Regions from separate parts of the Mesorhizobium sp. P2_B5 genome, predicted to be linked through region 2. Evidence: predicted binding sites of a transcription regulator. Region 2 holds the regulator's gene; each other region holds the start of a gene.
What was found. The regulator HrcA, encoded in region 2, represses chaperone genes, less so after heat shock. The targets are predictions, from matches to a motif close to GTTAGCACTCNCNNNNNGNGAGTGCTAAC.
Positions count from the first base shown of each region.

Region 1 (7,709 bases), on a different contig from region 2:
ATGCCTTCTTCCACGGCCGCGCGGGTCGCGTTGAGGGCGTCATCGACGCGGTCCTTCTTTTCCTTGACTTCGACTTCCGTCGCGCCGCCGACGCGGATCACCGCAACGCCGCCCGCAAGCTTCGCGAGACGTTCCTGCAGCTTCTCCTTGTCGTAGTCCGACGTGGTCTCTTCGATCTGCTGCTTGATCTGGGCAACGCGGCCCTGGATCTCGGCCTTCTTGCCGGCGCCGTCAACGATGGTGGTGTTCTCCTTGGAGATCGACACCTTCTTGGCGCGGCCGAGCATGTTGAGGCCGACGTTCTCGAGCTTGATGCCGAGGTCTTCCGAGATGACCTGGCCACCGGTGAGGATGGCGATGTCTTCCAGCATGGCCTTGCGGCGATCACCGAAGCCCGGTGCCTTGACGGCGGCGATCTTCAGGCCACCGCGCAGCTTGTTGACGACCAGCGTGGCCAGAGCCTCGCCTTCGACGTCTTCCGAGATGATGAGCAGCGGCTTGGAGGTCTGCACGACGGCTTCGAGAACCGGCAGCATGGCCTGGAGGTTGGAGAGCTTCTTCTCGTGCAGCAGGATGTAGACGTCCTCGAGCTCGGCAACCATCTTGTCGGCGTTGGTGACGAAGTAGGGCGAGAGATAGCCGCGGTCGAACTGCATGCCTTCGACGACTTCCAGCTCGGTCTCGGCGGTCTTGGCTTCTTCAACCGTGATGACGCCTTCGTTGCCGACCTTCTGCATCGCTTCGGCGATCATGGCGCCGACCGACTCGTCGCCATTGGCCGAGATCGTGCCGACCTGGGCAACTTCCTCGGAGGTCTTGATCTTCTTGGCAGCCTTGCCGAGAGCCGCGACGACTTCGGTCACGGCCAGATCGATGCCGCGCTTCAGGTCCATCGGGTTCATGCCGGCGGCAACCGCCTTGTGGCCTTCCTGGACGATCGACTGCGCCAGAACGGTCGCGGTCGTGGTGCCGTCGCCGGCGATGTCGTTGGTCTTCGAAGCAACTTCGCGGACCATCTGCGCGCCCATGTTCTCGAACTTGTCTTCAAGCTCGATTTCCTTGGCAACGGTGACGCCGTCCTTGGTGATGCGCGGTGCGCCGAACGACTTGTCGATGACGACGTTGCGGCCCTTGGGGCCGAGCGTGACCTTCACCGCGTCGGCGAGGATGTTGACGCCGCGCAGCATGCGCTCACGGGCATCGCGGGAGAATTTTACGTCTTTAGCAGCCATGTTTTAGCTCCTGGCAGGGGCTTGCGATCAAGCCCGAAATTCAGTTGACGGTGAGGCCGATAATCAGCCGATGATGCCCATAATGTCGGATTCCTTCATGATCAGAAGGTCTTCGCCATTGAGCTTGACTTCGGTGCCCGACCACTTGCCGAACAGGATGCGGTCGCCAGCCTTGACGTCCAGGGGAACCAACTTGCCAGCTTCGTCACGAGCGCCGGAGCCGACGGCGATGATCTCGCCTTCCTGCGGCTTTTCCTTTGCCGTATCCGGGATGATGATCCCGCCGGCGGTCTTGGATTCGGATTCGACCCGGCGAACGACCACGCGGTCATGAAGCGGGCGGAACTTCGACTTTGCCATTTTTTCTTCCTCGAATGAGAACGGTGAGAACAGTTCCTCCATCCGGCGATGCCGGACATGCGTTAGCACTCACCAAGGGAGAGTGCTAACGTGGCGCTGAAATAGGCGCGTGGCTTTCGAGAGTCAAGGCGAGCGGTGGGCTCAATTTGCTCTAATTTGAGCCCACCGTGGTCTGACGGGAAGCCTAGCGACGCCTCGGCGATCCAAGCACCAGCAGAGGGCATCGTTCCGCCAGCGGATAGGAGCCGCTCGACACGACGCGCACTTCGCCGAACCACGCACTCGCCTCATCGACCAGCACGGCCAGCGTCGCGAAGCTGTAGCTTACGTCGGAGCCGGCATAGACGTCGATCGTGTTTATCGCGGCGATGCTCCATCCCGTCCGCGCGGCAAGGGCCTCGCGGTCGGGGAACAGGCCGTCGAATGTGTCGCGGATCATTCGCACCTGGATCGCGAAATCCGGGCCGCCCGTGGTGCACGCCATGGCGATCCGCCATTTGAGCGCATGGAAATTCTCGATCGCACCGGCCAGCACCTGGGCTTCAATGCTGGCCAGATCCTCGGTCGTTTCCGGAGCCGCGAAAACGCGGATCGCGGCACGCCCGCCGGGTCTCAGGACCCTGGCGATTTCGCCGTGCAGGCGATTGCGCGCCGCCTTCGAGGCGACGGCGGACAGGCATCCGTCGCCAATGACTGCCTCGGTGCTGGCCCCGGCAACCGGCAGATCCAGCCAGTTTCCAGCCATCGCGCTGCGCGAGGCATTGTCGCCAGCCCATACGCCCGAGATCATGGCCGCCGACTGGTCGACCGCCAGCATCGATCTGCCAAGCACGGCAAGTTCCGGCGTTACCCCAAGGAGCAGGACATCGGCATTTGCCAGGCTGACTTCACGCTCGAATATACCAACGGTTTCCGGCGTCGGCCGAAGCGGCGCGTCCAGCAGCCTCCAGTGACGGTGATAATTGTCCCAATGATTTCTCATGCTGCCTTGCAGAGTCCGAGACGTCTGGCTTTTGGTGTTCACAGTCGCCTATTAGAAAATTGCAGGAAATCAAAAGGCTGTCTGTGGCACGAATTGTCGTCGTAACGCATGAGCACGATCGGTTCCAGAGCGGCCGCAACCTCTTACTGCGCAGGTCGAGCCCCTATATGCTTTTCGATGTTCTCGAAGAACTGAAAAGGCGCGGCCATTCGGTCCGGATCCAGCAAGGCCCGGCCATGACGCACAGTGCCGACATCGCAATTCTACATGTCGATGCAACCGTCACACCGGCGGATTATCTCGACTATGCGCGGGGTTTTCCATTCTGCCTCAATCTCGCAACGGCCGACATCTCCAAGCGACGGGTCAGCGGCGCGTTGCTAACGTATGGCGACGCCTGGCAAGGCCCGGTCATCGTCAAAACCAATCTCAACAATCAGGGCATTCCGGAGACGTTCCTCAACCGGCGATCCAGACGCGCGGGCAAGCAGCCACCTTTTCCCGATGTGCAGGGGCTGCAGCCCTACGAGGTCTACGGGTCTGTTGGCGACGTCCCGGACGGCGTCTTCGGCGACGACGATCTGGTCGTGGAAAAGTTCATTGCCGAACGGGAACCCGATGGCTTCGCTATGCGGTTCTGGGTGTTTTGCGGAGAGAGCGAGCGTTGTACCCGCTACGTGTCACCAAACGGCCTCGTCAAGGCATCTGAAACGATCCGACGTGAGCCTGTCCCTGTTCCTGACGAGATCCGCGAGCGGCGACGAGAACTCGGCTTCGACTACGGCAAATTCGATTTCGTCATGCATGAGGGCAGGGCGATCCTGCTCGATGCCAACAAGACGCCGGGCCGTCCCAAAAACCTGGTGAAAATGTTTGCGGCCGGCGCCGCCCATCTGGCCGACGGCTTCGAGGGCCTCATGCACCGGGCGCGATAGGCAGTGCTTCTCGCCTAAAGGAACTGGCGCAGCTGCGTATGGATGATCGACCGGTAGTCCTCGATAGTATGGCGGCTTTCCGTTTCGTCCTGGGTCAGCGCCATGCGCACGACGCCTCCGGCAAGCTGGAAGATCAGGAAGACCATGCGCCCGAACTCTTCGCGCCGTTCGGCCGCGAGAAACGGACCGACATGATCGCAGAACATCGCCGCCTGGCGCCGGGTTTCGGCGATATCGAGATTTTGCAGCGCCTTGTCGGCCTGGATGGCGTTCTGCAGGTCCTGGATGGCCGGGTCACCGGCGACACGTTCATAGTAATCGTCGAGTAGTCGGTCGGCGGCGGCGATGACGTCGCTCAGTCCGCCAATGTCGGCAACGATCACGGCAAGCCGGGCGCGGCTCACTTCCGAGAAACGCTCGTAGAGCATCGCCAGGATCGCCGACTTGTTTGGGAAGTAATGATAGACGGTGGCGATCGGCCCGCCGGCCAGCGCGCCGACTTCCTTCATGGTGACGGCGTCGATGCCCTTTTCGCCGATCAGCCGCATGGTGGTCGACAGGATGGCGTCGATGCGCTCGCGGCTGCGCTCCTGCTTCGGCCTGCGCCTCGGTTCGGTCGCCGTTCTCACTGCTTCGTTCATGCCGCCACCCTCTCGATCGTCAAAACCATTCGATCCCCAGCCTTGCTGATGCCGCGCCTCACCAATGATTGACAAACGAATATGATCGAGTATCAGTTTCTAAATACTGACAGATTGTCAGTTTTTGTGCCGTCAGGCAAGGACGTTTGGGAGACGCCCGTGACTTCTGTTCGTAACGCCGATGCCGGAAACGGCGACTGGCTGGTCGGCAATCCGACCGCCGCGCAACTGGCCTCGGCGCTGTGGATCGGTTCGGTCGGCCTGCTCATCCTCGGCCTGCAGCCGGTGTTACTCGGCGCGCTCTACACCGAGGGCCATGTCAGCGGCGACGAACTCGCGCTGGTCGCCACGGCGGAGATGATCGCCATCGGCATTGGGTCAGCCGTTGTCGCGATGCTGCTGTCCGCCCGCAATATGCGTTGGAAGAGTGCGATCCTGCTGGTCCTGCTGGCGCTGGCGAACTGGGCAACCGCCTATGCGGTCAACCCGAATTCGCTGATTGGCGCCCGCACTGTCGCCGGTCTCGCCGAAGGTGGCCTGGTGGCGGTCGCCACCGAACTGATCGCCCGATCGCGCCGGGCCGAGCGCATCGGCGGCTATTTCGTCACCATCCAGACCCTGGCGCAATGCGCGCTGGCGCTTTTGCTGGCGCTTTACGTCATCCCGGCTGCCGGATCGGCGGGCGGCTTCATCGTTCTTGCCGTCGTCTGCATCGCCTCGCTGGCGGTCGCCTTCATCGTCCCGGACAACTATGCCGACCTGCCGAAGGAGGAGAATTTCGGCAATGTGCTGACTGTGCCTTCGATCACCGCTCTGCTGTGCGTCTTCTGCTACTTCATGTTCTTCGGCTCGGTCTGGGCGTTTCTCGAGCCGCTCGGCGCGCAATACGGCATTGACGGGCGCACCGTCGGCCTGATCGTCTCCGCCAGCCTTGCGATCCAGGTGCTGGGCGCGATGACGGCGACCGTCTTCGAAGCGCGCATCGACTACCGCTTCGCCATAGTGGCGATCGGCGTGGTCGCTGTCGCCTGTTCCGCCGTGCTCGCCGGCAGCCCCAGCCTGGCGATATTCTGGGCCGCCGCGCTGGTCATGGGCTTCATCCTTCTGTTCATCGTGCCCTATCAGATCCGGCTGGCGATCACCGCCGACGAGACGCGCACTGCCGTGCTCCTGGTGCCGGCTGCTCAACTCTTCGGTCTGGCCATCGGGCCGATCGCGGCATCGCTGCTGATCGACGGCAAGGATTTTCGGCCGGTACCGGAATTCGCCGCCGCGAGTGCCGCGGCCAGCGTCGTAATGCTCGGCCTGTTCATACTGGTCGCGCGCCGCCGCCGCGCCATCGCCTGACCGAAACCATTCGTTCCCGAAGACACGATGGCGTGAGCGTTCAGTCACGATACTTGACTAAGTCAAATAAATGATCGATCGTTCTGGGGCAGGAGGCTGACCATGACGATCCATCATCAACCCGGCAAGGAACGCATCGACGCGGTGCGGGCTTTCAACCGCTTCTACACCCGCCAGATTGGTCTGCTCGACGAAGGCCTGCTGAAAAGTGCCTTCTCGTTGACCGAAGCGCGGGTGCTTTACGAACTGGCGCATCGCGACGGCCTGACGGCCACTGATCTCATTCGCGATCTCGGCCTCGACGCCGGCTATGTCAGCCGACTCCTGAAGAAGTTCGAGCACTTGCAGCTGATTTCGCGCACGGCACTGGCGTCGGATGCGCGGCAATCGTCGATCACGCTGACGCCGGCGGGGCGGCAGGCTTTCGCGCCGCTGAACCGGGGTTCGCACGACCAGGTCGCGGCCTTGCTTGAGCGGCTTCCGGCTGCCGAACAGGACCGGCTGGTCAAGGCCATGCAGACGGTGCAGCAGCTCCTGGGCGAGAGCCCGGAGCCCAAAGTCCCCTATATGCTGCGGCCGCTGCAGGTCGGCGACATCGGCTGGATCGTGCGTCGCCAGGGGCAGATCTACGCGCAGGACTATGGCTGGGACGAAACCTATGAGGCGCTGGTCGCCGAAATCCTAGGTGCCTTCGTAAAATCCTTCGATCCAAAATGGGAGCGCAGCTGGATCGCCGAGCGGCAAGGCGAGGTGGTCGGCTCGGTCTTCGTCGTGCGCAAGTCGGACGAGGTGGCAAAACTGCGCCTGCTCTATGTCGAGCCTTCGGCGCGTGGCCTCGGTATCGGCAAGCGGCTGGTCGAAGAGTGCATCGGCTTTGCCCGCGCCAAGGGCTACAAGACGTTGACCCTGTGGACCAACGACATCCTCACCGCCGCCCGTCACATCTATGAAAATGCCGGCTTCAAGCTGGCGGATGAGGAACGTCACCACGCCTTCGGCAAGGATCTGGTCGGCCAGAACTGGAACCTGGAGCTTTAGCGCCTCACGCGCGAACCGGGATCCAGATCTCCAGCCCGCCATTGCCGCTGCGCGGATCGAACTCCGGCCCATAGCGCTCGAATTCGGGGCCGTCCGCTATCTCGTGCCCGGAGGCCGGCAGCCATTTGTTCCAGATCGTGTTGACGGTGCGGCGGATTGTCGAGATGTGCTCGGCATGGGTGAAGACGGCGTATTTCTGTGCCGGCACCCGTACGCGGGAAAGCTCTTTCGGCAGGTCGGAGAAATCCAGCACTTCGATGCCGGCGATATAGTCGAAATTGCCGGCGTCGTCGCCGTTGACGCAGACGCCATAGGCGACATCGCCGGTCTCGCCCGGAATGTTGCCGATATAGGGACCGAAGCGCTGCCACTGCATCGGAATGGCGGCGCTGGATTCGCAGCTGTAGCGCTCGCCGAGGCCGGCGATGAGGAACGGCCGGCCGGCCTCGAAGCGCGGCGGCGGCAGTGAGGCGAGGAAGGATTGGTCCATCAGGATCGGCTCCACGAGGTCGAGATTTTTGAGGCTCCCCTGCGCGCGCACCAGTTCCGGCGTGGTGCCGAACTGGTCGCGGAAGGCACGGGTGAAGGCCTCATGCGAGGCGTAGCCGGCATCGAGCGCGACCGCGAGAATGTCGGGCGCGCCGGAGGCCAGCTTGCGCGCCGCTTCGGTCAGCCGGCGCGCACGCATATAGCCCATCACTGAACGTCCGGTGGCTGCGCAAAAGGCGCGCGTCACATGAAAGCGCGACACCCCGCTGCTTCGCGCGACATCGTCGAGCGAGATCGCTTCCGGCAGATGGCTTTCGACAAACCACAGCGCTTTCTCGGTCGGGTTCATGGCTCTCCTTCTCGCTTTGGCTTGATCATCTTGCCGTCTTCCTTCGCTGCCAGTTTGATCGAAATTGCGCATCCGGCGCAATCAAACCGTGTGGACTGATGCCGGCACGGCTCTGGCGCAATGCAGCGACTTGAATAGTAAGCACGCTTATTATATATACCGCTCATGGTTTCCGACGGCATAGATAGACTGGGCTTTTTGATCCACGACGTGCAGCGCCTGCTGCGCAAGCGCTTCGAGACGCGCGCCAGCGGGCTTGGCCTGTCCTCGGCGCAATGGCGGCTGATGGTCCGCGTCGCCAAGGAAGAGGGCATCAGTCAGGCGCGCCTTGCCGAC
Region 1 is NZ_JBFUDJ010000011.1:98,215-105,923, reverse strand. It holds gene groL (chaperonin GroEL) at 1-1,232, opposite strand, end outside; gene groES (co-chaperone GroES) at 1,296-1,592, opposite strand; gene AC1D1N_RS26675 (class I SAM-dependent methyltransferase) at 1,777-2,574, opposite strand; gene AC1D1N_RS26670 (hypothetical protein) at 2,742-3,509, shown strand; gene AC1D1N_RS26665 (TetR/AcrR family transcriptional regulator) at 3,524-4,150, opposite strand; gene AC1D1N_RS26660 (MFS transporter) at 4,310-5,497, shown strand; gene AC1D1N_RS26655 (bifunctional helix-turn-helix transcriptional regulator/GNAT family N-acetyltransferase) at 5,600-6,535, shown strand; gene AC1D1N_RS26650 (GyrI-like domain-containing protein) at 6,540-7,373, opposite strand; gene AC1D1N_RS26645 (MarR family winged helix-turn-helix transcriptional regulator) at 7,539-7,709, shown strand, end outside.
Region 1: the regulator HrcA is predicted to act here: its motif matches at 1,654-1,682, upstream of groES (co-chaperone GroES).

Region 2 (7,709 bases):
GGCACACCTTCGAGGCGGGCGACGAGGCGGGCGTTGGCGACCGAATCCTCGTTTGAAACCTTGACGATCTCGTCATAGATCGTGGTGTCGAGGATCTTTGGCGCGAAGCCGGCGCCGATGCCCTGGATCTTGTGCGGGCCGGGCTGGCCGCCCGACAGCACCGGCGATGCCTCAGGCTCGACGGCGACGACATGCACCGAGGGCTTGCGCTGCTTCAGCACCTGGCCGACGCCGGTGATGGTGCCGCCGGTGCCGATGCCGGCAACAAAAATGTCGACGCCGCCATCGGTATCGTTCCAGATCTCCTCGGCCGTGGTGCGGCGGTGGATCTCCGGATTGGCGGGGTTTTCGAACTGCTGCGGAATGACCGCATCGGGCAGGGTCGCCGCCAGCTCGTCGGCCTTGGCAATGGCACCCTTCATGCCCTTGGGACCTTCGGTCAGCACCAACTCTGCACCGAGCAGCGCCAGCATCTTGCGGCGCTCCACCGACATGGTTTCAGGCATGGTCAGGATCAGCTTGTAGCCCTTGGCGGCGGCGGCGAAGGCGAGCGCAATGCCGGTATTGCCGGAGGTCGGCTCGATCAGCGTCGTCTTGCCGGGCCTGATGCGGCCCGACGCTTCCAGCGCCTCTATCATCGAAACGCCGATGCGATCCTTGACCGAGGCGATCGGGTTGAAGAATTCGAGCTTGGCCAGAAGGTTGGCAACGACGCCCTTTTCCTTGGCGAATTTGTCGAGCCGCACCAACGGCGTGTCACCGATCGTCTCGGTGATCGAATTGTAGACGCGGCCGCGGCCGGGCACGCGCGGCGAAGAGACGGGCTTGTTCATTGGTTTCGCTCCCAAGTCAAATCAGGCAATTGGTCAGGCAATTGGCATCGGCGGACAGAATAGGGCTTTCGACCGCGCAAGATAGGCTGCCGGCCGAAAATATCGAGTGGGGCGCTTGCTGAAAAGGCTGACCTCCCGGAAACGCATTTCCCGGATGGCCCGATTGGCGGAATGGATTGGCCGAGTAGCGGCCGAACACGCACCAAGGTGTATTGAGATTCAGGTCAGGCCGAGCCGAAAATGCTGGCTTGCGAGAACCGGAGCGGAGCGTACTTTTGGGTACGTGAGCACCGGAAGCGCAGCAAGCCGGCGTTTGCAGGCCGGCCTCACCTGAATATCGATGCACCTACTGGCGAGCCGCTATGGCTGCCGCGGCGCCAACCATGAAGCCGGCTGCGGTGCGGTTCAGCGCCTTCAGCGCGCGCGGCGATTTCAGGAACCAGCGCGCCTTGGCGGCCAGCGCCAGATAAGGCACCAGCACCACGAAGAGCACGATGACGGTGAGCGCGACCAGAATGCCGTAGTCGGCGAGCGTGATGGTCTTCAGGTCGACGATGGTCGGCGTGATTGCGAGATAGAAGATCATCGTCTTCGGATTGCCGAGCGTGACGGTGAGGCCGGCAAGGAAGCTCGATATCAGGCCACCCTTGCCTTTCCTGGCCTCGACAGTCTCGGGGGTGATGCCTGCGGTCCAGAACCGCCAGCCGAGGAAAGCGAGATAGGCGACGCCCAGCCATTTGATGGCGAGAAACACCAGGCCGAAAGTCTGCGCGACAAAGGCAAGGCCGAGCACCACAGCGGTGAGATAAGTGAGGTCGCCGAGCATCAGGCCGAAGGACATGGCCAGCGACGAACGGAAGCCGGAGCCGAGCGCCCGCGCCACAAGCGCAGTGACGCCGGGGCCGGGAATGGCGGCGGCGATGCCGAGTGCGGCGCTATAGGCGAGAAAGCCGGTGAGGGTCATGACGGTTGCACCCCGTGAAGTGCCCCTGATGCCATGAAAGTCGGCAGGGGTAAAACGGATTCGATTGCGCCAGCAAGGTCGGACGGTCGTCAGGGCACGGCCGATAACGAGAGATGGTTCCCTTACGCGCCGTGGGAGAGCGGCTATCCCCCATCCGCCCCACCGCACTTTGCAATCCCTAATAGCTGCGCTCTTGCGCGGCTACACCGACAGGAGCTGCCCATGCTAGCGAAACGACTTCACATCCAGCTTCTGCAATGGAAGCCCTATTCCGAGGCGCGCGGGCACGAGCTGGAATGGTATCTGTGGTTCGAGGGGCGGCAGGCCTTCAGCCTGTTCGACAAGGGCGCGAGCGATATCGTCTCAGCGCCTGGGTACTTTACCGACAGCCGGAACCCCGGCGCTCACCCCGTTCATCCGATGATCTATCCGCTGGTCGTCAACAACCGCTTCAAGGTGCGGCTGGTCGCGTTAGAGCGCGACTCCCCAGACCCCGATGACACTGCCAAGGGCGAATTCTACATCGACCTCGACACCAAATATCCGCCGGTTTCCGACTGGCTCATCGTTGCTTCCGATCCGCGCAACAGCGACCTCAACGTAGAAGCGTCGTTCCAGCTGCAATGGCTGGACTATGTCGACACCAATGAGATCCCCGACACCGGCGTGCGGCGCATCGTCGACAAGTCCAATTATCCCTACCCCTGGGGCGCCAATGTGATGGTGTTCGAGCACTGGCTCGGGCTTGGCCGCAAGGCAGCGCTCAAGCTTGACGACCAGAACCGCGCATCGCGCCGCGAATACTGGATGATCAACGGCAATGCGGCCCGGCGCATGGTGCAGGACGTCTATCGCTTCAACGTCAACCAGCTGGGCGTCGCCAACGACACGATCAGCAGTGTTTACGTGCCGAAGCTCAATGACGGTCACGTCACGGTGACGCTCTACGAACACGATTTCAGCGACAGCCGCTTCGCGCAAGGGGCGAAGAAGTCCTTCGGCTCGGTCGGCCTCTTCAATCTCAGGGATACCGGTTTCGACGACCGCGTCTCATCGGCCGAGGTGATCCATACCTATCCCAAGGCGATACATCGGGACGTGCACTGGGGCAGCTCTTTGCCAAACCAATGGACTCAGGAAGGCCCGTCGACATGAGTGATGCGCCAGATGGTGCCGTTGGCATCCTCGGTGAGGATGAGCGCGCCGTCTTTGGCCACCGCGACGCCGACAGGCCGGCCCCAGACGGAGTCATTGGAAATGACGAAGCCGGTGATGAAATCCTCATACTCGCCGGTCGGCTTGCCATCCTTGAACTTCAGTCGCACCACCTTGTAGCCCGTGCGTACGCCGCGGTTCCAGGACCCGTGCAGGGCAACGAAGGCATCGCCCCTATACTCGGCCGGAAAATTGCCGCCGTCATAGAAGACGATGTTGAGCGGCGCCGAATGCGCCTGCATCAGCACGTCGGGGATGGTTGCCTTACCGGCAAGGTCTGGGCGCTCACCCTTGCGGCGCGGATCCTCATTGCTGCCGATATAGTACCAAGGCCAACCGTAGAAGGCGCCGTCCTTTACTGTGGTTGCGAATTCGAACGGAATGTTGTCGCCGAGCGAGTCCCGCTCGTTGACGACGCACCACAGCGCACCGGTCGCCGGTTGAACGGTCATACCAGAACAATTGCGCAGGCCAGTGGCAACGATGCGGCCATTCTTGCCATCGGGGTCGAAGGCCAGCACATCGGCGCGGCCGTCCTCCTCGCCCCAGGCAGCACCTGAAGGCATGGATTTGATCCAGGCGTCGAGGCCGCCGCGCGGTTCCTTCCCCATGCCCTCGGCGATATTCGATTCGGAGCCGACCGAGACATAAAGCGTCTTGCTGTCGGGCGAGAAGGCGATGTCGCGAGTCCAGTGGCCGCCCGAGGGAATGCCGGAGACAATCGTCTCCGGCTCACCGGAGGCTTTCAGATCGCCGTCGCGATAGGCGAAGCGCACCACGCTATCGGTGTTGGCGACATAAACCCACTGCGGCTTGTCGCCCGGCGGATAGAAGGCAATGCCGTAGGGTCGGCTCAGGTTGCTGGCAAAGATCGCTTTCTGGACGGGTTTTGCGCTACCCTTTCCGAGACGATAAACGCGTATCTCGTCGTAGTTGCTGTTGGCAACAAACAGGTCGCCATTCGGAGCAACGCGAACGACGCGCGGGTTGGCGATACCGGAGGCGATAAGCTCCGCTGTAAAACCCGGCAACACAACTGGATTGGCGCCTTCGGGCCTCTCCGCCACGCCGGGGCCATTGGATGCGGATTCGGTGACAAAGGGCGCCTGCAGGTCCTGCGGCTTGATCAGCCGGCGCACGCCCGGTTTGTCCGCCTTCCAGTCGCCGAAAGCGTCCTTGCCGGTCAGTAGCGGTTGATCGGCTTGCTGAGCGAAGGCACTGGTGGCCACAAGCAGGGCAAGGCTCGCGAAGCCGGCAATCCGGATCATGCTGTCCTCCTCGAATTCACGCAGGTCGGGGCGTCATGCAAAGAAGAGATATCGCGCGAGCGCCACAAAAGAGAAGCGTGCGCGCGCAGATTCAAGCGAAACCCGTCAGCTGTCTTCTTCCTCGACGTCGAGATCATCGTCGAGCCGCTTTTCAAGCGCGACGAGATCGTCCGGCAGCGGCAGGCCCATGGCGCGCATTTCGCGAAGTTTTTCGCGCAGCTGCTCCTGGATTTCGTGCTCGTCCTCGGGCTGGTTGACCATTTCCTCGAGCAGCAGACTGATCTGGGCCTTGAACGATTCAAGCGCCATTCTGCGCCCTCCTTTGCGGTGATCCCGGCTTCGGACTTATCTCAACATCCGGGTAATCAATTGGGCAGTGTAGTCGACCATGGGCACGATGCGGGCATAATTCAGCCTGGTAGGGCCGATGACGCCGAGCGCGCCGACGACCCGGGCGTCCTTGTCGCGGTAGGGCGCCACCACCAGCGACGAGCCGGAGAGCGAAAACAGCTTGTTTTCCGAGCCGATGAAGATGCGCACGCCGGGGCCGTCCTCGGCGAGGTCGAGCAGCTGGATCAGTCCGTCCTGCGTCTCCAGGTCCTCGAACAGGTGCCTGAGCAATTCGATGTCTGCCTGGGCGGTGACGTTTTCGAGCAGATTGGCGCGGCCGCGCACGATGAGACGCGCCGGCAGGCCGCTGTCGGCGCCCGCCCACACTGCCAGGCCTTTTTCGACGAGATCCTGCGACAGCGTGTCGAGGGCGGCCCTGGTCTCGTCCTTGATACGAGCGATCTCGATGCGCGCCTCGGCGAGCGTGCGGCCCCTGATATGGGCGTTTAGGAAGTTGGAGGCTTCGTGCAGCTGCGAGACGGTGATGCCGGCCGGCAGGTCGACGACACGGTTCTCGACATCGCCGTTCTGCGACACCATCACGGCCAGCGCCTTGGTCGGCTCAAGCTGGATGAACTCGATGTGCTTCAGCGCCACCTCGTTCTTGGTGGCCAGCACCAGGCCGGCGCCGCGCGACATGCCCGACAGCATCTGGCTGGCCTCGGTCAGCATGTGTTCCAGCGTCGCGCCCGAGCCGGAGGCGCGCACCTGCGCCTCGATGACGCGGCGTTCCTCGTCGGAAAGATCGCCGAGTTCCATGAAGGCATCGACAAAGAAGCGCAGGCCGGTCTGCGTCGGCAGCCGCCCGGCCGAGATGTGCGGGGCATAGATCAGGCCGAGATGTTCGAGATCGCTCATCACATTGCGGATGGTGGCCGGCGACAGCGACGACGGCAGGATGCGCGACAGGCTGCGCGATCCCACAGGCTCACCATCCTTGAGGTAGGAATCAACGATGCGCCGGAAAATGTCGCGCGAGCGCATGTCGAGCGACTGCAGCGCGGGTGCCAGCAGACTGGGTTCGGTGACTGCCTTGGTCATTCGGGCCAAAAACCTCCGGCTAAAGGATATAGACTTCCTTCGCCCCTGCGCAACCCGCTGCCGCACTTGCGGTCAGCGGCGTCTGTTCCAGATCGCCCGCTGCCGCGTTTGCGGCCAGCGGCGTCGCTCTTGCGATCGCCCAATGCCGTATGCGGTCACGGCGCCGCGTTTGCGGCCATTTTCCTTTGCGCCATGGGCTGCATGCGTCTACAAGCCGCCCACGCAACCGCAAAAAGAACAGAAAGAGGCCTCGATGCGCCCCTCCAAACGCCAAGCCGACGAAATGCGCGCCATCTCCTTCGAGCGCGGCGTGTCCAAACACGCCGAAGGCTCGTGCCTGGTGAAATTCGGCGACACGCATGTTCTGTGCACGGCGAGCCTGGAGGAAAAGGTGCCGGGCTGGATGCGCAATTCCGGCAAGGGCTGGGTGACGGCTGAATACGGCATGCTGCCGCGCTCGACCGGCGAACGCATGCGCCGTGAAGCTTCTGCCGGCAAACAAGGCGGCCGCACGCTGGAGATCCAGCGGCTGATCGGCCGTTCGCTGCGCGCGGTCGTGGACCTGCAGGCGCTTGGCGAACAGCAGATCACCGTCGACTGCGACGTCATCCAGGCCGATGGCGGCACCCGCACGGCCTCGATCACCGGCGGCTGGGTGGCGCTCTACGATTGCCTGCGCTGGATGGAAGCACGGCAGATGGCCAGCGTTGCCAAAGTGCTGAAAGACCATGTCGCGGCGATTTCCTGCGGCATCCATGACGGCCAGCCGGTCATCGATCTCGACTATATCGAGGATTCGTCGGCCGGCACCGACGCCAATTTCGTCATGACCGGCAAGGGTGGCATCGTCGAGATCCAGGGCACCGCCGAGGGCGAGCCTTTCTCCGAAGGGCAGTTCGCGGAGCTGATGGGTCTGGCCAAGAAGGGCATCCAAAGGTTGGTGAGTTTGCAGCAGATGGCTGTGGCCTGATTGAATTTACTGCGATGACGTCGGCGATCCTTCACACCCCCCTCTGGCCTGCCGGCCATCTCCCCCGCAAGGGGGGAGATCAGAGGTCGCTACCGTTTTTGCCAACCATCAACGTTGAGACGCTGCCAGCGGAACTGCCAATCTCCCCCCTTGCGGGGGAGATGCCCGGCAGGGCAGAGGGGGGTGCCTCGTGACTCCTTCTGCTGTTTTGGAATCCGCTCTCTACGTCACCGATCTCGCCGCCGCCGAAGCGTTCTACCGCGACATCCTCGGCCTCGACCTCCTCGGCAAAGTCGACGGCCGCCATCTCTTCTTCCGCTGCGGCGCCGGCGTTTTGCTGATCTTCAACGCCGAGGCGACCAAAATCCCGCCGGCACCGGATGCGCGGCTGAAAGTGCCGCCGCACGGCACGGTCGGCGAGGGCCATCTCTGCTTTGCGGCAAGCGCGGATGAACTCGGGCGCTGGAAGGCGCAACTTGAGGCGAAAAACATCGCCATCGAAAGCGAATTCGAATGGCCGCAAGGCGGGCGTTCGATCTACATACGCGACCCCTCGGGCAATTCGATCGAATTCGCCGAGCCACGGATCTGGGGCCTTTGATGCATTCTCTCGATGGAAAGAAGATCGTCGTCGCCAGCCACAATGCAGGCAAGCTGCGCGAATTCGCCGATTTGATGGGTCCGTTCGGCTTCGAGGCGAAGTCGGCCAAGGACTACGGCCTGCCGGAGCCGGACGAGACCGGCACCACTTTCGAGGAAAACGCCTATATCAAGGCCTTTGCCGCGGCTGAAGCCACTGGCCTGCCGGCGCTGTCGGACGATTCGGGCCTCTGCGTCGACGCGCTCGACGGCGCACCCGGCGTATACACCGCCAACTGGGCCGAAACCCCGGGAGGCACCCGCGATTTCGGCATGGCCATGCAGCGCACCGAAGTGGCCTTGCAGGAGGTCGGCGCGGCCGAGCCCAAGCAACGAACAGGCCGCTTTGTCGCCGTCATCTGCCTCGCCTTCCCAGATGGCGAAGCCGA
Region 2 is NZ_JBFUDJ010000001.1:812,041-819,749, reverse strand. It holds gene cysK (cysteine synthase A) at 1-833, opposite strand, end outside; gene AC1D1N_RS04170 (LysE family translocator) at 1,180-1,797, opposite strand; gene AC1D1N_RS04165 (hypothetical protein) at 2,020-2,952, shown strand; gene AC1D1N_RS04160 (PQQ-dependent sugar dehydrogenase) at 2,931-4,280, opposite strand; gene AC1D1N_RS04155 (hypothetical protein) at 4,386-4,589, opposite strand; gene hrcA (heat-inducible transcriptional repressor HrcA) at 4,626-5,711, opposite strand; gene rph (ribonuclease PH) at 5,965-6,681, shown strand; gene AC1D1N_RS04140 (VOC family protein) at 6,872-7,282, shown strand; gene rdgB (RdgB/HAM1 family non-canonical purine NTP pyrophosphatase) at 7,282-7,709, shown strand, end outside.

Region 3 (7,709 bases), on a different contig from region 2:
TTTGCGTTCGCCATAAAACCAAGCAGCCAGGGCGACACGATCAGCCAGAGCCCGAGAACAAGATTCACCCACTCTTCCCACTCGGCGAATACGGAAAGCGTCGCGAAAGCCAGCGCACCGAGCACAACGCCAACAATCCAGGCGTTGTAAGCGGCAGTGGTTTCAGCAGCGAAGCCGACTATCCAGGGTGAGACGAACAGGCAAACGGCAAGGATCAGATTAATCAGATCCTGGCCACGTTTTCCTTCCATGAGTTTATTGGCCATGACAACCTCCATAGAGAAGCTTGACCAAAGCACTACGTTTCGCGTGCACCGCACGCTTAGTTGTTGATATAATTACGCTTCAAATGACCTTCAAGGACCTGCCCCAGGGCGGCCGATGACTGCGAATTCATAGCGCAGTGGAGGCTGGATTGGACGATAAGCTTTTCCTTCGCCTCCTGGAGGGCTTCAGCCTGGCTTGCGCCCGACGGTGAAGGAGACAGGCGCCCCGGCGTGGGTGTTGGCGCAGCCGGTCACCGGTATCCTCGACACGTAGGGCGTGCCGGCCTCTTGAGGGAACGCAGCGCGCGTCTCACATGGGCCGCTTGTCGCCGGTCTTCGGTGGTTCGCGGCGTATGGTGCCGGCATCGGTCTGCCTGTGCTTGTCGGCGGCAAGCCGGCGAATGCGATCGAAGCGGCTTTCCTCGGCCGGCTTGGTCGCGGGCACAGCATTTGGCTTCGGGGCGAAATTGATCATCTATCGATCTCCCTGTCGTTGCTGACTGCTGACTGACGGAAATCCTTGGGCGCGCCGGGGAAATGCCCCGGCGGCCGCTGTTCTGTTTACGCCCGTCCGGCTTTCCCGGGCGGGCCTTTCAGGCGGGTGGTCAGTAGCCGCCCATGCCGCCGCCGGCGCCCGCGGGTGCTGCATCCTTGGCCGGGACGTCGGTGATCATCGCTTCGGCGGTGATCAGAAGCGCTGCGATCGAGCCGGCATCCTGCAGTGCGGTGCGCACCACTTTCGCCGGATCGACGATGCCGGCCTTGATCATGTCGACATAGGTCTCGTTCTGGGCGTCAAAGCCCTGATTGTGATCCTTGCTGTCGGACAGCTTGCCGACGACGATCGAGCCTTCGACACCGGAATTCTCGGCGATCTGGCGGATCGGCGCTTCGAGCGCGCGCAGCACGATCGAAATGCCCGCCGTCACGTCTTCATTGGCGCCGGTCAGTCCGGCCAGAGCCGACCTGGCGCGCAGAAGCGCCACGCCGCCGCCAGGCACGATGCCTTCTTCCACTGCCGCGCGCGTGGCGTTCAGTGCGTCGTCGATGCGGTCCTTCTTTTCCTTCACTTCCGACTCGGTGACGCCGCCGACGCGGATGACGGCAACGCCGCCGGCGAGCTTGGCCAGCCGCTCCTGCAGCTTCTCCTTGTCGTAGTCGGACGTCGTCTCTTCGATCTGCCCCTTGATCTGGGCGATGCGCGCCTGGATGGTCGCCTTGGTGCCGGCGCCGTCGATGATCGTGGTGGTGTCCTTCTCGATCAGCACCCGCTTTGCGCGACCGAGCATCTCGATGGTGACGTTTTCGAGCTTGATGCCGAGATCCTCGGAAATCATCTGGCCCGATGTCAGCACCGCGATGTCTTCCAGCATCGCCTTGCGGCGGTCCCCGAAGCCCGGTGCCTTGACGGCCGCGACCTTGAGGCCGCCGCGCAGTTTGTTGACGACCAACGTCGCCAGCGCTTCGCCCTCCACGTCTTCCGAAATGATCAGCAGCGGCCGGCCGCTCTGCACCACCGCCTCGAGGATCGGCAGCATCGCCTGCAGATTGCCGAGCTTCTTCTCGTGGATGAGGACGTAAGGCTCTTCCAATTCAACGCGCATCTTGTCGGCATTGGTGACGAAATAGGGCGAGAGATAGCCGCGGTCGAATTGCATGCCTTCGACGACGTCGAGTTCGGTGTCGGCGGTCTTGGCTTCCTCGACGGTGATGACGCCGTCATTGCCGACCTTATCCATCGCCTTGGCGATCATGGCGCCGACGGTGGCGTCGCCATTGGCGGCGATGGTGCCGACCTGGGCGATCTCGGCCGACGACTTGACCTTCTTGGCCTTCGCCTTGATGTCTTTGACCACGGCGGCGACAGCCTGGTCGATGCCGCGCTTGAGATCCATCGGGTTCATGCCGGCGGCGACGAGCTTGGCGCCTTCGCGCAGGATCGAGGCGGCCAGCACCGTGGCGGTGGTGGTGCCGTCACCGGCGAGGTCGTTGGTCTTCGAAGCCACTTCGCGCACCATCTGCGCGCCCATGTTCTCGAACTTGTCGGCAAGCTCGATTTCCTTGGCGACGGTGACTCCGTCCTTGGTGATGCGCGGCGCGCCATAGGCCTTGTCGATGATGACGTTGCGGCCCTTGGGGCCAAGCGTGACCTTCACCGCATTGGTGAGGATCTCGACGCCGCGCAGCATGCGGTCGCGCGCGTCGGTGGAGAATTTGATTTCCTTGGCAGACATTTTTTTCATCCAGTTCGCATTTGGAGTGGACCGTCACCGCGCAGATGCGCGGCGCTTCAGTCAGGCGGCCTTCTTGGCTTCGACGGCCTTTTCGATAACGCCCATGATGTCGGCTTCCTTCATGATCAGAAGGTCCTCGCCATCGATCTTGACCTCGGTGCCCGACCATTTGCCGAACAGGATCAAGTCGCCTGCCTTGACATCGAGCGGAACAAGCGCGCCGTTTTCGTCGCGTGCGCCGGGGCCGACGGCGATGACTTCGCCTTCCTGCGGCTTTTCCTTGGCATTGTCGGGAATGATGATACCGCCCTTGGATTTGGTATCGCCTTCGGCGCGCCGGATGACGACGCGGTCGTGGAGTGGCCGAAACTTCATGAGAACTTCTTTCTGGGGCCTGCACAGGCGGCCACACCGCTCTTATAGGCGCGTTGGCACTCGATAGATAGGAGTGCCAAAAATTATTCACGGGCAACTCAAAATATTAAAAAGTATTATGTGGCCTGTGGATTTCCAGATATCGCGATCCGTCTAAATAATTCAAAAAATTGAATTTCTGCGCCAAAGCGACTATTTATATGGAAAGTTTCATTTCAACGGTTTCAGGCACAAGGGAGATTTAAGCGATGGCCGACGGCAATCAGAGCATCATGGAAAAAGCTGAGGCCCGCTTCATGGACAAGCAGAAGAAGACGGCCGAGCGCAACAAGGCAACCTCCGATTACGTATCCGAGGCCAGAGCCAGGGAGATCAAGACCGCAAGGCTCAGGGGATTGCGCCTGGCCAAGGAAGAGGCCGACCGCGTTGAGGAAGCCCTGAATCCGACACCGAAGAAGAAGCGGGCGACAGTCAAGAAGGCTGCCGCCGCACCCAAGGGAGCCAAGTCATGAGCCTGACATTCCCCAATCCAAGCCGCAGCTATGACGAGGCCGGCAAGCGCATCCGCTTTGTCGGCCATGACGGCATGTTCCAGATTTCCTTCTCTGTCGCTGCCGATGCAATCTCGAAGGCGCCGTCGGGGACGGCGACCTCGGAAGCCACCTATCTGGCAGCCTTCGATACGGCGTCCAGATCCATCCATGACATCGCCAGCAAGGCCTATGCGCGCACCCGCAAGAGCATATATGTGCTCACCGCCGCGGATTTCAGTTAGCTCCCGGCTGCGATCGACCTGGATCAGGATTTGCGGTCGGCTTTTGCCCGCCGCTTGACGTCCCGGCTGTTCAGGCGGTCGGCCGTCGCTTCCGCATCGCGCACAGTCATGCCGACCATGACCTGATGCTTGAGCTCGACAGGCTGGCCGGTGAAGATGTCGAAGATAGTCCAGCTCTCAGGCTGGTCCATGCGCAAGGCGTAGCGGTTTGCCATCGCGGCGTCAGGCCCGTGACATGAAAAATGCCGCCGCCAGGATCAGGATCGTCCAGACCAGCACCGACAGCTTCAGGATCAGGCCGCCGTGCGCGGAAAGAACCTTCCGCATGCGCAAAGCTGCGCTGTTCATGCCCTTGGACAGCGTGGGTGCTGCCGCAATCACGACCGGCGGCTTGACGCCGAGCTTTCCAAAAGCCGGCAGCAGCGATGGCGTTCGCATGAAATGACCTCGAATTGTCGGAGAAAACAGGCCTCCTCATAACACCCTTCTTGAAACTCCCTGCATGCCAAATAAAAACCGGTCCCTGAAACGGCCATGCCGCCCGATTCGCAACTTGCAGCGGGCCGGCCATTATCTGGCGAAACCGGTGCAACGCAGTTAGGTTGCGCGCGAAACTGGTGCGGGATGAGGTTTGTTCCAGAGCATGATGCCGAAAAGTGTGAAGCGGTTTTCGGACGACATCATGCTCTAGGCACGACAGGCGAACGGAGACGAGGATGACGGCGCCCGGCGATTTGCTGCAAGCCTTGTTCATGAGATTGAAGAGCGACGCCTCGCTGACGGCGCTGCTCGGCGGCGCCGGATTGCGCGAGCAGGCTGCCGACAGTGCCGCCTTCCCCTATGTCACCTATGGCCGGACCAGCGCTTTCGATCTCGACACCGGCGCCGACAACGATGACGACCAGCTGATCACGCTGCATGTCTGGTCGAAGGCGCAAGGCGAGGCCGAGACGCGTCTGATCATGGACAGCATCCGGGCGCGCCTCGACGGCGCTGCATTCGCCACCGGCTCGCGCGACCAGACACGCTTGTCGCTGGAGTTCGCCGAGGCGCGCTATGACGAGGATCTAGCGCTCCATCACGGGCTGCTGCGGATTCGCGCCATCACGCAGCAAAATTGATAGAAGCAGCCTAAATCTGCGCCTGGATCTCGGCCTTGTCGATGACCGACCACACCTCGCGGATGCGACCCTCTCCGAATTCGTAGAAAACATTCTCGGCGAACGACACGCGCTTGCCATTCACCGGCAGGCCGAACAGCATTCCCTTGGGATGACAGTCGAAATACAGGCGCGCCGCCACGCGCGGTGGTTGGCAGACCAGCAGTTCGATGTTGAAACCGAGATCGGGAATGGCCTCGAAATCGCCTTCGAGCATGCGGCGATAGCCTGAAAGGCCGAGCATTTCGCCATTGTGCTGAACTTCATTGCCGACGAACTTTCCGAGATTGGCCCAGTCCTGGGCATTCAGGCAGGCGATGTAGCCCCGGTAGAGGTCGGCAAGATCATTATCCGTCATGGCCCACTCCGATGGTTTGGCGTTTCCTACGCTAATTAGGGCGCCCCTGAGGATGGTCGCGCCTTGACCTCTTCCCCAATCCATCTACGACTTGAGAACCTGTTCGCAAAAACCATAGCCGAGCTGCCGGTTTTCCGGCTATGAATCCCATTCCCGGTCTGAGGGGACTGGGCGGCATGATCGCATTCATTCGTTTCGCGCGCAGGGGATATTGCGGGGATGGATTTTCAACCGTTCACCGTTCATTTCACGTTCAGCACAGTTGCGTTACAACGCCGACCATGAAAACGCTTCGCTCCCATCTCAGAACCGCGACGCTGGCGCTTGGCATCGCCGGCGTGTTGGCGTCGCAGGCGACGCCGGCGGCCGCGGCCGATTGCTACGCGATCGGTCAGCAGGTTGCCGAGCAGAATGGCGGCACACTGGCCAAGGCTTCGCAGTCGACGCGTGGCGGCCAGGAGGTCTGCGTCATTGTCGTTCTGGTGCCCGGCAAGGACGGCCAGCGTCCGCGTCGTTCCGAGATCGTCGTCCCGGCGAACTGACCCCCCCAATCTTCCCTTTACAGGGCTCGTTTCCCAGGCCGCCGGAATCGGCCTATATCTGAGACATCAACAGGCCGGATCGATCATGCGCGTACTCGTTGTCGAAGATGACAAGGATCTCAACCGGCAGCTGGCCGACGCGCTGGTCGATGCCGGCTATGTCGTCGACCGCGCCTATGACGGCGAGGAAGGACATTTCCTCGGCGACACCGAGCCCTACGATGCCGTCGTGCTCGACATCGGCCTGCCGCAGATGGACGGCATCAGCGTCGTCGAGCGCTGGCGCCGCAACGGCCGCAAGATGCCGGTGCTGATCCTGACCGCGCGAGATCGCTGGAGCGACAAGGTGTCGGGCATCGATGCCGGCGCCGACGACTACGTCACCAAGCCGTTCCACATCGAGGAGGTGCTGGCGCGGGTGAGGGCGCTGATCCGGCGCGCCGCCGGCCATGCCTCGTCCGAGCTGACCTGCGGGCAGCTGCGCCTCGACACCAAGGCCTCCAAGGCCGATGTCGACGGCCAGCCGCTGAAGCTCACCTCGCACGAGTTCCGCCTGCTTGCCTATCTGATGCACCATATGGGCGAGGTGGTGTCGCGCACCGAACTGGTCGAGCATCTTTACGACCAGGATTTCGACCGCGATTCCAACACCATCGAGGTGTTTGTCGGCCGGCTGCGCAAGAAGATGGGCATCGATATGATCGAAACCGTGCGCGGCATGGGCTATCGCATGCGTGAGCCGGAGGCGTAAGGCGGAACCGCTCCCCATACCAGCAAGGAAGCCTTTTTCGGCACGGCTCTGGCCGCGCTCGCTGGCTTTCCGCGTCATCGGCTTTTCCACGATCTGGGCGATCCTCACCCTGATCGTCATCTTTACCCTGATCACCACGCTCTACCGCCAGGCAAGCGAGCGTGGCTTCGACAGCCTTTTGTCGGCGCACCTGTTCAACCTGATCGGCTCCGTCGGCGTTTCCGAGTCCGGCCAGCTCACCGGCGCTCCCGACCTCGGCGACCTGCGCTTCTCGGAGCCGAATTCAGGCTGGTACTGGTCGGTGGAACCAGCTTCCGAAGGCGTGCACGGCAATCTCCACTCATCCTCGATGACCACGACGATCCCGTCGCCGACCGTCGCCGAGGTGCCTTTCAATTCCAGTTTCCAGCGCAGCTATTCCACCGACGGCATCGGCGACGAGGAACTGCAGGTGTTCGAAAGCGAATTCGTCCTCGATGCCAAGAACCGCGCCGCGCGCTTCCGCGTCATGGGCAACAAGACCGAGCTCGAGCAGGAGATCGCCACCTTCCAGCGTCGCCTCCTGACCTATCTCAGCCTGTTCGGCGTCGGCATGATCGCCATCAACGCCATCGCCATCCTGCTCGGCCTGCAGCCCTTGCGCCGGGTCCGCAACGCGCTTGCCATGGTCCGCGAGGGCACGGCGCAACGGCTCGACGGCCAGTTCCCGGCCGAGATTGAGCCGCTTGCCAACGAGACCAATGCGCTGATCGAAAACAACAAGCGCATCGTCGAACGCTCGCGCACGCAGGTCGGCAATCTCGCCCATTCGCTGAAGACGCCGCTCGCCGTGCTGATCAATGAGGGGCGGGCGCTGGGCGGCGCCAAGGGCCAGCTCATCGCCGACCAGGCCGCCTCGATGCAGAAGCAGGTCGATCATTATCTGCAGCGCGCCCGCGTCGCCGCGCAGCGTGACAGCGTCGTCTACCGCACGCCGGTGACACCGCTGGTCCAGCGCATGGTGCGTGTGCTGCAAAAACTCAAGCCGGATGTCAGCCTGTCGCTTGCCTTGCCGGCGGCCGACATCGTCTTTGCCGGCGAGCGCGAGGATCTGGAGGAACTGCTCGGCAATCTGCTCGACAATGCGATGAAATGGGCAAAAAGCAGTGTTGCCGTGTCCGTCACGCCGGCCGCCGCCGGCCTGTTCGAGATATCAATCGAGGATGACGGTCCAGGCATTCCCGAGGACAAGGCGCGCGATGCGCTCAA
Region 3 is NZ_JBFUDJ010000006.1:5,583-13,291, forward strand. It holds gene AC1D1N_RS19970 (SPW repeat protein) at 1-266, opposite strand, end outside; gene AC1D1N_RS19975 (hypothetical protein) at 577-741, opposite strand; gene groL (chaperonin GroEL) at 872-2,500, opposite strand; gene AC1D1N_RS19985 (co-chaperone GroES) at 2,561-2,875, opposite strand; gene AC1D1N_RS19990 (hypothetical protein) at 3,124-3,387, shown strand; gene AC1D1N_RS19995 (DUF1488 family protein) at 3,384-3,650, shown strand; gene AC1D1N_RS20000 (hypothetical protein) at 3,674-3,865, opposite strand; gene AC1D1N_RS20005 (hypothetical protein) at 3,873-4,088, opposite strand; gene AC1D1N_RS20010 (DUF3168 domain-containing protein) at 4,367-4,771, shown strand; gene AC1D1N_RS20015 (ester cyclase) at 4,782-5,168, opposite strand; gene AC1D1N_RS20020 (hypothetical protein) at 5,450-5,710, shown strand; gene AC1D1N_RS20025 (response regulator transcription factor) at 5,796-6,461, shown strand; gene AC1D1N_RS20030 (ATP-binding protein) at 6,445-7,709, shown strand, end outside.
Region 3: the regulator HrcA is predicted to act here: its motif matches at 2,928-2,956, upstream of AC1D1N_RS19985 (co-chaperone GroES).